2 regions of the Streptomyces sp. NBC_00775 genome follow, and region 1 is predicted to be linked to the other one. Evidence: riboswitches for the same ligand, from Rfam matches in the RefSeq annotation. Region 1 holds a riboswitch; the other holds the start of a gene.

Evidence for each region. A riboswitch is a leader RNA that binds a small molecule or an ion and turns the genes downstream of it on or off. The one in region 1 is predicted to bind S-adenosylmethionine.
Region 2: another riboswitch for S-adenosylmethionine. It lies ahead of OIC96_RS35130 (aminotransferase class V-fold PLP-dependent enzyme); the one in region 1 lies ahead of thrC (threonine synthase).

Annotation. Positions count from the first base shown of each region.
Region 1 covers NZ_CP108938.1:5,905,893-5,911,986, forward strand. The annotation lists gene OIC96_RS26405 (DUF3263 domain-containing protein) at 1-177, shown strand, start outside; gene otsB (trehalose-phosphatase) at 609-1,463, shown strand; gene OIC96_RS26415 (alpha,alpha-trehalose-phosphate synthase (UDP-forming)) at 1,473-2,876, opposite strand; gene OIC96_RS26420 (glucosyl-3-phosphoglycerate synthase) at 3,013-3,957, opposite strand; SAM riboswitch class I at 4,162-4,313, shown strand; gene thrC (threonine synthase) at 4,331-5,641, shown strand; gene OIC96_RS26430 (MoaD/ThiS family protein) at 5,735-6,010, shown strand.
Region 2 covers NZ_CP108938.1:7,910,368-7,916,461, forward strand. The annotation lists gene qcrB (cytochrome bc1 complex cytochrome b subunit) at 1-835, shown strand, start outside; gene trpD (anthranilate phosphoribosyltransferase) at 1,000-2,064, shown strand; SAM riboswitch class IV at 2,177-2,293, shown strand; gene OIC96_RS35130 (aminotransferase class V-fold PLP-dependent enzyme) at 2,497-3,858, shown strand; gene OIC96_RS35135 (Lrp/AsnC family transcriptional regulator) at 4,012-4,293, opposite strand; gene OIC96_RS35140 (rhomboid family intramembrane serine protease) at 4,290-5,021, opposite strand; gene OIC96_RS35145 (hypothetical protein) at 5,175-5,414, shown strand; gene OIC96_RS35150 (NYN domain-containing protein) at 5,449-6,094, shown strand, end outside.

The DNA of each region.
Region 1 (6,094 bases):
GGGTTCCCTGGGCCGGGAGCCAAGGAGCGCGCGATCCGGGAGCAGCTCGGCCTGCCCCCCATCCGCTACTACCAGCTCCTCAACGCCCTCCTCGACGACCCCAGGGCCCTCGCCCACGACCCGATAACGGTGAACCGCCTCCGCAGGGTCAGAGACTCCCGCCGGGGAGAACGCTGAGGGGTTCCTCGCCCCCGCCGCCCCTACCCGTCCCATCCGTTCCTGGGGGCTGCGCCCCCAGACCCCCCTAAAAGACTGCGCAGTTCCCCGCGCCCCTGAAAAACGGGGGGCCGGGCGTGGAAGGCGTGGGGCGCAGCCCCGCATTCCAGGGGCGCGGGGAACTGCGCGAGCAACCCCCACCGTCCGGCAGCCGACGTACGACCCCGCTTTTCAGGGGCGCGGGGAACTGCGCGAGCAACCCCCACCGTCCGGCAGTCGACGTACGACCCCGCTTTTCAGGGGCGCGGGGAACTGCGCGAGCAGCCCCCACCGTCTGGCAGCCGACGTACGACCCCGCTTTTCAGGGGCGCGGGGAACTGCGCGAGCAGCCCCCACCGTCCCGCACCCGACGAACCACCCCCGGCAGGGGACCGCGCCGATAGGGTCGGCACATGGGCAGCCATGCGGAATCCACGGACTCCTTGCCGACCCCCGCGACCCCCGCGGGACGCGACGGCCTCGACGCCATCCTCGCGCGGCCCGCAAGGGCAGTGATCGCACTCGACTTCGACGGAACGCTCGCCCCGATCGTCCCCGACCCGGAACAGGCCCGAGCCCACCCCGCCGCGGTCCCCGCCCTCGCCACCCTCGCCCCCAAGGTCGCCTCCGTCGCCGTGATCACCGGCCGCCCGGCCGGCGTAGCGGTCCGCCACGGCGGCTTCGCGGGCGTACCGGGCCTGGAACACCTCGTCGTCCTCGGCCACTACGGAGCCGAACGCTGGGACGCCGTGAGCGGCACGGTCAACGCCCCCGCCCCGCACCCCGGCGTCGCCGCCGTCCGCGCCGAGTTGCCCGGATGCCTCGACAGGGTCGGCGCCTGGCAGGGCACCTGGATCGAGGAGAAGGGCCGCGCCGTGGCGGTGCACACGCGCCGCGCGTCCGACCCCCAGGCCGCCTTCGAAGCCCTGCGCGAACCCCTCACCGACCTGGCCACCCGCCACGGCCTGATCGTCGAACCGGGGCGGATGGTCCTGGAGTTGCGCCCGCCGGGCATGGACAAGGGGGTCGCCCTCCTGGAGTACGTCCGCGAGATCGGTGCCGAATCCGTCCTCTACGCCGGCGACGACCTGGGCGACCTGCCCGCCTTCGCCGCCGTCGACAAGCTCCGCTCCGACGGCATCCCCGGCCTCCTCGTCTGCAGCGGCAGCTCCGAGGTCGCCGAACTCGCCGACCGGGCCGACCTGGTGGTGGACGGCCCGCCCGGCGTCGTACGACTGCTGTCCGCGCTCGCGGCTCAACTGGACTGACGGGACCGCTCAGGCCTCCAGCTCGTGCAGCTGCTCCAGGAACCACTGGGCCGGCGGCAGAGCGGTCGCCGCGGCGGCCAGCCGCTTGGTGCGCTCGGCCCGTTCGTGCGGCGGCATCGACAACGCCTCGTGCAGCGCCCGCGCGGTGCCGATGACGTCGTACGGATTCACGACGATCGCGTCCTCGCCGAGCTCCTCGTACGCCCCCGCCTCCCGCGACAGCACCAGCGCGCACCCCTCGTCGGAGACGACCGGCACCTCCTTGGCGACGAGGTTCATGCCGTCCCGGATGGGGTTGACGAGGGCCACGTCGGCGAGCCGGTACGCGGCCAGCGAGCGCGCGAAGTCGTCCTTGACGTGCAGCACCACCGGGGTCCAGCCCGGCGTCCCGTAACGGGAGTTGATGTCGTCCGCGACCCGCTGCACCTCGGCCGTGTAGTCCCGGTAGACGGCGAGATCCTGGCGGGACGGGTAGGCGAACGCGACGTGCACGACCCGCTCGCGCCACTCCGGGTGGTCGTCGAGCAGCTGCCGGTACGCCAGCAGCCCGCGCACGATGTTCTTCGACAGCTCGGTCCGGTCGACCCGGACGATCGTCTTCCGGCCCTCGCCGATCTGTTCGCGCAGTGTCACCATCCGCTCGGCGACGTCCGCCTCGTTCGAGCGGCGCCGCAGGAAGTCGGCGTCCGCGCCGAGCCCGTGCACCCCGACCCGGGTGTCGCCGAGCCCGCCGACGAGCTCGTCGGCGCACGCGGTGAACGCGTCCGCCCAGCGACGGGTGAGAAACCCGAGCCGGTCCGCGCCCAGCATCCCGCGCAGCACCTGCTCGGAGATGTCGTCGGGCAGCATCCGGAAGTAGTCCACCGGCGCCCACGGAGTGTGCGAGAAGTGCCCGATCCGCAGGTCGGGGCGCAACTCGCGCAGCATCCCGGGGACGAGGGTCAGGTGGTAGTCCTGCACGACGGCCACGGCACCCTGAGCCGCGTCCTCCGCCAGCGCCTCCGCGAACGCCCGGTTGTACGCCTCGTACGACGCCCACTGGCGCCGGAACTCCGCGTCGAAGACCGGCTCCAGCGGGGTCTGGTACAGCATGTGGTGGACGAACCAGAGCACGGAGTTCGCGATGCCGTTGTACGCGTCGGCGTGCACGGTGGCGTCGATGTCGAGCATCCGTACGCCCTCCTCGCCCACCCCGCGCCGCACCGCCTCGCGGTCACCGTCGCCGAGTGCCGAGCACACCCACAGGGCGCCCGCGTCCGGGCCGATCGCGGACAGGCCCGAGACCAGCCCGCCGCCGCCACGCTTGGCTTTCAGCGAGCCGTTCTCGTCGACCTCGTAGGTGATCGGGCCGCGGTTGGACGCGACCAGGATGCGGTGGGCGCCCTGCGCTTTTTCGCCCTGCGTTGAAGCCATGCCTCGAAATCTAGCCCCCCGCCTAAACGCTCAAACGTTCACTTCGGCCGTATGCGACCCGCGGGCCGGTGGGGGCTGGTCGCGCCGCGCGGCGGAGCCGCAGATGTCACAGCCCCGCGCCCCTTACGGGGGCGCTCTACGCGGCCTTTCGTCTCCGGTACTCGGCGATTTCGGACATCGGGGGGCGTTCCTCCGTGTCCACCGAGTACGTGCGCGGCTCGAAACCCTCCTTGCCGCGTTCGAACTGGGTGAGGGACGGGCGGATCATGTGGCCGCGGGCCAGCCTCAGCTGGGCCGTGCGGTAGATCGCGGCGGACATACGGCCCAGCGCCTGACCGTCCTGGTGGCGGTGTTTGCGGACGCCGACGTCGACCTGGGCGAGGGCGTCCAGGCCCACGAGGTGCAGGGCGTCGACGAGCATGCCCAGCTCGACGCCGTACCCGACGGGGAACGGCAGCTGTTCGAGCAGGGAGCGGCGGGCCGCGTACTCGCCGCCGAGCGGCTGCACGAAGCCCGCGAGCTGCGGCCAGTGCATGTTCAGCAGGGGGCGCGCCATGAGTTCGGTGACCCTGCCGCCCTGGCCGGCCGCCCCGCCCAGCGGTCTGTCGTACATGGCCTTGACCAGGTCCACGCCCGGGTCGGTGAGCAGCGGGCCCACGATCCCGGAGACGAAGTCGGACGAGAATTCCTTGAGGTCCGCGTCGATGAAGCAGACGATGTCCCCGCTCGTCACGAGCAGCGACCGCCACAGGACCTCGCCCTTGCCGGGCACGGTCGGGATCCGCGGCAGGATCTCGTCGCGGTGCACGACTCGCGCGCCGGCGGCGGCGGCGACCTCGGAGGTGCGGTCGGTCGAGCCCGAGTCGACGACGACGATCTCGTCGACGAGGGGCACCTGCTGCATCAGGTCGTGGCGGATGACGGCGACGATCTCGCCGACCGTCTCCTCCTCGTTGAGGGCGGGCAGCACTACGCTGACCGTCGATCCCGAGGTGCGTTTGGCGGCCATGAGCTTGTGGAGCGGGCGGTCGGCAACGGACCAGGAGCGTGTGCTCAGCCAGCGCTCGACTTCTTCCAGCACAGTCTGCGGCTCCTCACTGTCTGATCACACGCTCTCATCAGCGTGCCCGCCGCGGAAGCGGCGGATCGATTGCAGCCATCTCGCGGTTCGGACGACTATCTCAACTGTCCTGGCCTTCGGTTACAGTCTTGAACAACGCGGATGACCATCGCATGTCCTGGATCATCAGCACGTACTGTGTTCAACAGTTCAACAATCAAATACCGCTCATCCAGAGGGGCAGAGGGATACGGCCCGATGAAGCCCCGGCAACCCTCCAGCCGGTCTCGTACGACTACGTTGTCGTCGCGAGGCTCCCGGCTCGGGAAGGTGCCAAATCCGTCTCACGGCGAAGTGCGCCGTGAGGAAGATGAGGAGAAAGGGCCTCGCCTCCATGGCTGCGCAGACAGTTGCAAGCACCACGAACACCGGAATCTCCGCCGACTCGGCCAACTCCGTGGACCTCGGTCCGGCCGCCGCGCTTTCCTGCCGCGAGTGCGGTCACCGCGTCCCGCTCGGCCCGGTCTTCGCCTGCGAGGAGTGTTTCGGCCCGCTGGAGATCGCGTACGACTTCTCGGCCTACGAAACCGAAGAACTCCGCAAGCGCATCGAAGCGGGTCCCGCGAACATCTGGCGTTACGCGCCCCTCCTGCCCGTCCCCGCGGACGTCGCCGAGAAGCCGAACATCAACCCCGGCTGGACCAAGCTCGTCCAGGCCGACAACCTCGCGCGCGAGCTCGGTGTCGACGCCGGCAAGCTCTTCGTGAAGGACGACTCCGGCAACCCGACGCACTCCTTCAAGGACCGCGTCGTCGCCCAGGCCATCGAGGCCGCCCGCGCCTTCAACTTCACCACCCTCTCCTGCTCCTCCACCGGCAACCTCGCCGGCGCGGTGGGTGCCGCCGCCGCCCGCGCCGGCTTCCGCTCCTGCGTGTTCATCCCGCACGACCTGGAGCAGGGCAAGATCGTCATGGCCGCGATCTACGGCGGTGAGCTCGTCGGCATCGAGGGCAACTACGACGACGTGAACCGTTTCTGCTCCGAGCTGATCGGCGACCCCGCCGGCGAGGGCTGGGGCTTCGTCAACGTCAACCTGCGGCCGTACTACGCGGAGGGCTCCAAGACCCTCGCGTACGAGATCTGCGAGCAGCTCGGCTGGCAGCTCCCCGACCAGCTGGTGATCCCGATCGCCTCCGGCTCCCAGCTCACCAAGGTCGACAAGGGCCTCCAGGAGCTGATCAAGCTCGGACTCGTCGAGGACAAGCCGTACAAGATCTTCGGCGCCCAGGCCGAGGGCTGCTCGCCGGTGTCCGTCGCCTACAAGGCCGGCCACGACGTCGTACGCCCCCAGAAGCCGAACACCATCGCCAAGTCCCTGGCCATCGGCAACCCGGCGGACGGGCCGTACGTGCTCGACATCGCGCGGCGGACGGGTGGGGCCGTGGAGGACGTCAACGACGAGCAGGTCGTCGACGCGATCAAGCTTCTCGCCCGGACCGAGGGCATCTTCGCGGAGACCGCCGGCGGGGTGACCGTGGGTGTGGCGAAGAAGCTGATCGAGAATGGTCTCCTCGACCCGACCCTCACGACCGTCGTCCTCAACACCGGCGATGGTCTGAAGACGCTGGACGCGGTGGCCGGTACGGGGCTCACCGCGACGATCCGGCCCAACCTTGAGTCTTTCCGGGAAGCTGGGCTCGCGTAAGACGTTGTTCTTCTTCTGCGGGCCGGTGGGGGCTGGCCGCGCAGTTCTCCGCGCCCCTTTGGGGGCGCTCCACCTGACCGGAGGTCACAAGGCATGAGCGTCAACGTTCGCATCCCCACCATCCTGCGCACCTACACCGGCGGCAAGGCCGAGGTGAGTGCCGAGGGTGGGACTCTCGCCGAGGTCATCGCCGACCTGGAGAAGAACCACACGGGTATCGCCGCGCGCGTGCTGGACGACCAGGGCAAGCTGCGCCGCTTCGTCAACGTGTACGTCAACGACGACGACGTGCGGTTCGAGCAGGGGCTGGAGACGGCTACGCCGGACGGTGCGGGCGTCTCGATCATCCCGGCCGTCGCCGGAGGCTGATCGCTACCCTCGGTAACGCCGAATACGCAGTGTTCATCGAATTGCCCTCTCCGTGAGAGAAACGGAGGGGGCAATTCTGCATGG
Region 2 (6,094 bases), 2.0 Mb from region 1:
GGCCGGAGGCTTCTTCTTCCTGGTCTTCGGTGTCATCGCGGCCATCGCGGCGATCGCCTCGATCAACCCGATCTGGGCCATGGGTCCCTACCGTCCGGACATGGTGTCCACGGGCGCCCAGCCCGACTGGTACATGGGCTTCTCAGAGGGCCTGATCCGTGTCATGCCGGGCTGGGAGATCAACTTCTGGGGTCACACGCTCGTCCTGGGCGTGTTCATCCCGCTGATGATCTTCCCGCTGGTCCTGGTCGCGATCGCGGTCTACCCGTTCATCGAGTCCTGGGTCACCGGCGACAAGCGCGAGCACCACATCCTGGACCGCCCGCGCAACGTCCCGACCCGGACCGCGTTCGGCGCCGCCTGGATCAGCTGGTACTTCGTCCTGCTCGTCGGTGGCGGCAACGACATCTGGGCGACGCACTTCCACCTGTCGATCAACTCGATCACCTGGTTCGTGCGCATCGGATTCTTCGTCGTGCCGGTGCTGGTGTTCCTCGCCACCAAGCGGATCTGCCTCGGCCTCCAGCGCCGGGACCACGACAAGGTCCTGCACGGCCGCGAGTCGGGCATCATCAAGCGCCTGCCGCACGGTGAGTTCATCGAGGTGCACGAGCCGCTCAGCCAGGACGCGCTGCACACGCTCACCGCGCACGAGCAGTACGAGCCCGCTCAGATCGGCCCGACGGTCGACGAGAACGGTGTCGAGCGCAAGGTGGGCGGCACGCAGAGGCTGCGCGCCAAGCTCAGCAAGGGCTTCTACGGGGAGAACAACCAGATCCCCAAGCCCACCGTCGAGGAGTACAAGGAGATCACGAGCGGCCACGGCCACCACTGATCCCCTGGCCGATCGGCATTGATCGCCACGGCAAGAGCCCTCGTCCAGTGCATGGACGGGGGCTCTTTGCCGTCCCCGGGCCTGGATAGGGTGTTCCCATCCACAAGGAGTCCCACAAGGACCCACACAGAGTCCCTTTCCGGGGACCGACCCAGGAGCGGCTTATGAGCGCTGTGAACCCCGCTGGAGGCGACACCGCGGCGGGCCGTTCCTGGCCCGACGTACTGAGCGCGCTGCTCGCCGGGCAGGACCTGAGCGCCGGTGACACGGCGTGGGCCATGGACCGCATCATGAGCGGTGAGGCCGCGGACGCCCAGATCGCGGGTTTCCTGGTGGCGCTGCGGGCCAAGGGCGAGACGGTCGAGGAGATCACCGGCCTCGTGGAGACCATGTACGCCCACGCGAAGCCGCTGCACATCCCGGGGCCGGCCGTCGACATCGTCGGTACGGGCGGAGACCGGGCCAAGACGGTCAACATCTCGACGATGTCCGCCATCGTGATCGCGGGTACCGGGGCGAAGGTCGTCAAGCACGGCAACCGGGCGTCGTCCTCGGCGAGCGGCTCGTCCGACGTGCTGGAGCGGCTCGGCATCAACCTGGACCTGTCGCCCGAGCGGGTGGCACAGGTGGTGGAGGAGGCCGGGATCACCTTCTGCTTCGCGGCCAAGTTCCATCCCTCGATGCGGTTCGTCGGCGCGGTCCGGCGCGACCTGGGGATTCCGACCTCGTTCAACCTCCTGGGCCCGCTGACCAACCCCGCCCGGGTCACCGCCTCGGCGATCGGCTGCTTCGACACCCGGATGGCGGGGCTCATCGCCGGCGTACTGGCAGAACGCGGCTCGTCCGCGCTGGTCTTCCGGGGTGACGACGGCCTCGACGAGCTGACGACCACGGCCACCTCCCGGGTGTGGGTCGTCCGCGACGGCAAGGTGACCGAGGAGGCCTTCGACCCGCGGGACGTCGGCCTTGAGATCGTCCCGGTGGAGGCACTGCGGGGCGCCGACCCCGAGTACAACGCGGGGGTCGCCCGACGGCTCCTGGACGGCGAGACGGGCGCGGTGCGGGACGCGGTCCTGCTGAACTCGGCGGCGGCCCTGGTGGCCCTGTCGCCGACCGACGTGCCCCTGGTGGACCAGCTCCGCGCCGGGATGGAGAAGGCGGCGCAGTCGATCGACTCCGGGGCCGCGAAGAGGACTCTTGAGCGGTGGGTGGCGGCCAGCAGCGCCTGAGCCGTCGGGCCGTACGCCGGCTCCTCCGCCGTACGCGATGTGATGCGAGGCGCAGTCCGGATCCTGGACTGCGCCTTGCGCGTCGAAGATCTTCTGGCAAGATGCTGTATCAGGTCATGAGTGACAGTCATGAGGCCCCGGCCGACTGTCCGGCAACCCTCCGTCCGTGGCGGGGTGCCCCGGGTGAAGACCAGGTCGTAGGCAGCGAGGTCTACGGCAAGCGCGGACCCCTCGCCACTCACTTGAGTGGATACAGCCCAGGGGTCCTGGTCGTTCGAGGGAGCCTTCTGTGAGCAAGCGAATGCGATAGGGCGTAGCGCCCCACTTCCGCGTACCCCTTTTCACCTTCTTCGCCTTTCCTGCGCTGAGCCGTCCGTACCCCGGTGTACCCGCTCGCGCAGCGATCCCGCCTGCCTCTCACAGGAGCTCGCCATGTCTGTCTCCACCGCTGCCGCCGACCAGACCGTTTGTGCCTCCCTGCCCGTTCTGGGACGAGATGTGACCGTCCCGCTCGTCACCGGTGGCGAGGTCACCTACGCCGCGCTCGACTACGCCGCCAGCGCCCCGGCCCTGCAGCGGGTGTGGGACGACGTGGCGGCGTACGCCCCCTACTACGGCAGCGTGCACCGTGGCGCCGGCTACCTCTCGCAGCTGTCCACCGACCTGTTCGAGAACTCCCGCGAGACCGTCGCCGAGTTCCTGGACTGCCGCGAGGGCGACCAGGTCGTCTTCACCCGCTCCACCACCGACTCGCTCAACCTGCTCGCCGCCACTCTTCCGGCCGACTGCCAGGTCTTCGTCTTCGAGACCGAGCACCATGCGTCCCTGCTGCCGTGGAAGGACGCCAGGGTCACCTACCTCAACGCCCCGCGCAGCCCGCGCCAGGCCGTCGAGACGCTGGAGCGCGCCCTCGCCGACCGCGACCCCTACGGCCCGGCCCTCGTCTGCGTCACCGGCGCCTCGAACGTCACCGGTGAGCTGTGGCCGGTGCGCGAGCTGGCCGCCGCCGCCCACGCGCACGGCGCCCGTATCGTCCTCGACGCCGCGCAGCTGGCCCCGCACCACCCGGTGTCCGTCCGCGACCTGGACGTCGACTGGGTCGCCTTCTCCGGCCACAAGCTGTACGCGCCCTTCGGCTCCGGTGTGCTCGCCGGCCGCTCCGACTGGCTGCGCGAGGCCGAGCCGTACCTCGCGGGCGGTGGCGCCAGCCGTAAGGTGTCGCGCCGTACGGACGGTGGCGTGGACGTGGAGTGGCACGAGAGCGCCGCCCGGCACGAGGCCGGCTCGCCGAACGTGATCGGCGTCTACTCGATCGCGTCCGCCTGCAAGGCCCTCACCGAGGCGGGCTTCGACACCCTCGTCGCCCGTGAGCAGCACCTGATCGACACGGTCCGCGCGGGTCTCGCGGAGGTCCCCGAGGTGCGCGTCCTCTCCCTCTTCGGTGACGACGCCCCGCGGGTCGGCGTGATCTCCTTCGTCGTCGAGGGGTGGAACAGCTCGCACTTCGCCGCGGCGCTCTCCGCGGAGTACGGCATCGGGGTGCGCGACGGTCTGTTCTGCGCCCATCCGCTGGTGCGCACCCTCCTCGGCAGCGACCCGCAGACCCAGGGGGAGTGCGGTGCCCCCGAGGCCGCGCCCGGCGAGAAGTCCCTGAACGCCATCCGTGTCAGCTTCGGTGCGGGTACCCCCGACGAGCACGTCGAGCGCTTCGTCACCGCCGTGCGGGAACTCGTCCGGGACGGTGCGAAGTGGCAGTACCGCACGGAGGACGGCCGCTGCGTTCCCGCGGTCTGAGCCATCGGTTGTGTGTCGGCTGCGGGCCGGTGGGGGCCGTTCGCGCAGTTCCCCGCGCCCCTAAAAGGGGCGCGGGGAACTGCGCGATCTTTTAGGGGGGTCTGGGGGCGCAGCCCCCAGGGATGGGACGGGTAGGGGCGGCGGGGGCGAGAACTAGTTGTCGAGGCCGATCGCGAACGCTGCCTCGAGGTCGTGCTGGGAGTACGTGCGGAAGGCGACGTGGGTGTCCGTGGCCTCGACACCCGGGATCTTGCTGATCCGCCCGGGGATGACGTCCGCGAGGTCGTCGTGGGCCTTCACCCGGACCATGGCGATCAAGTCGTACGTGCCGGTGACGGAGAAGACCTCGCTGACAGCGTCCAGCGCGGCGATCGACTCGGCGATCTCGGGGATCCGGTCCACGCTGGTCTTGATGAGGACGATCGCGGTGATCACGGCTGGTTCTCTCCCTCGGGGGCGGTCGTTGGAGCCTTCACTCTAGTCGCCCGGCCGAAACGCACCCATGCGTAGACGAACCCCAGCGAGAAGCCCACCAGGTGGGCCAGATAGGCGACCCCGGGGCCGGAGGTGTCGCGGCCCGCCGCCAGCCATTGCAGGGTGACCCAGAAGGGCAGCACCACCCAGGCGGGGAAGCGCAGCGGCAGGAAGAAGAGGAACGGGAAGAGACTGGTCACCCGGGCCTTGGGGAACAGGTACAGGAACGCGCCGAGGACCGCGGAGATCGCCCCGGAGGCGCCGACGAGGGACTGCTGCGAGGCGGCGTTGGCGGCGGCGTAGCCCAGCAGGGCGAGGTAGCCGCAGCCGACGTAGAAGAAGGCGAACTGGATGTGGCCCATGCGTTCCTCGGTCATCGCCCCGAAGACGTAGAAGAAGAGCATGTTGCCGAGGAGGTGGAGCCAGCTGCCGTGGATGAACAGGGCCGTGGCGGGGGTGAGGGCTTCGCGCGGGGCTCCGCCGAAGAGGTCGGTGGGCACCACGCCCCAGCGCCGGAAGTAGGCCTGCTGCGCGACCAGCAGCTCGTCCCCGGTGCCGTACGCCGGATTGAGGCCCGCCGCCGGGCCGATCACGAAGATCAGGCAGCACAGGGCGATCAGCCCGTATGTCACCGGTGCGGACTGGTTCCGCATCGCCCTGCCGACCGCCGTCATCGCGTTGCTGATCATGGTGCAGAGCATGGCGTAACGGGACCGATGCGCACAGACCGCCTCGCCGCCGTGGACGGCCGAGCGTCGGGTACCCGCCAGGCCTTAGGGTTACGAGCCACACGCACCGGGAGACTGGCGCTGGACGGACACTAGAAGGAAAGCGACTGCCACATGACGGTTCCCCTGCCGGATGCCAAGACTCGCTGGCGCTGCACGCTCTGCGGCAATCTCACGCGTTTCGACGTGACCCGCTCGTCGAAGGTCGTCGAGTATGTGCACCTCGACCTGGCCGGTGAGCCGAACGTCGAGGAGCGCGAGGTGGTCAGTGAGACCATCGAGTCGGTGCGGTGCCGCTGGTGCAATGCCGTGGATCAGGTGGAACTCGTGGACAGGCCGGGCGCCGGCTCCTGAGGGAGCGGGCCCCGCACGGATATTGGGGTGACGGATGGTGGAGACCACAGGCGGGGAGCCGGACGACGGCGCCGCTGAGGTGCTCGACCGTCCGCTGCCCGACGGCGTGCGCCGGCGGGTCGTACAGATCGTCTCCGATGGGTTCGGTGGGCTGACGATCGGTGAACTGCCCGCCCAATTGCGGCAGTATGCCCGGTTCACACCCAGTCGACGGGCCAAGTTCGCCGGTAACGCGATGGCGGCGGCCCTGGAGACGGAGCCTCTTTTCAGACAGCGCATCGCCGAGAAACTGAGAGAGGCGCAGCCGGAACTCACCGGTGCCCTCGACTCGGGCGCGCCGCCCCCGGCCGCGGATCCGCTGGATGTGGCGGCCGCGGCCTATGTGCTGCGCCCCGCGGGCTGGGTGAAGCTGGTCGCCGCCGCGGGCGAGGAGGCCCTGCGGGCGGACGCCGAGCGTGCCGACGAGGAGAGCCGGGCCGAGCTGGAACGGCTGCGCGAGGAGCTCGCCGAGGCGCGCGGGCAGACCAAGGCCGAAACCGAGCGCATGCGCACGGAGTTGGAGGCCGCGAAGAAGGAAGCGGAATCGCTTCACCGCAAGCTGCGCGGGGCCCTCAGCGACGTCAAGCGCGGCGAGGCGGCCCTCCGCAAGCTCCAGGGCGAGATGGACACCGGCCGGGCGG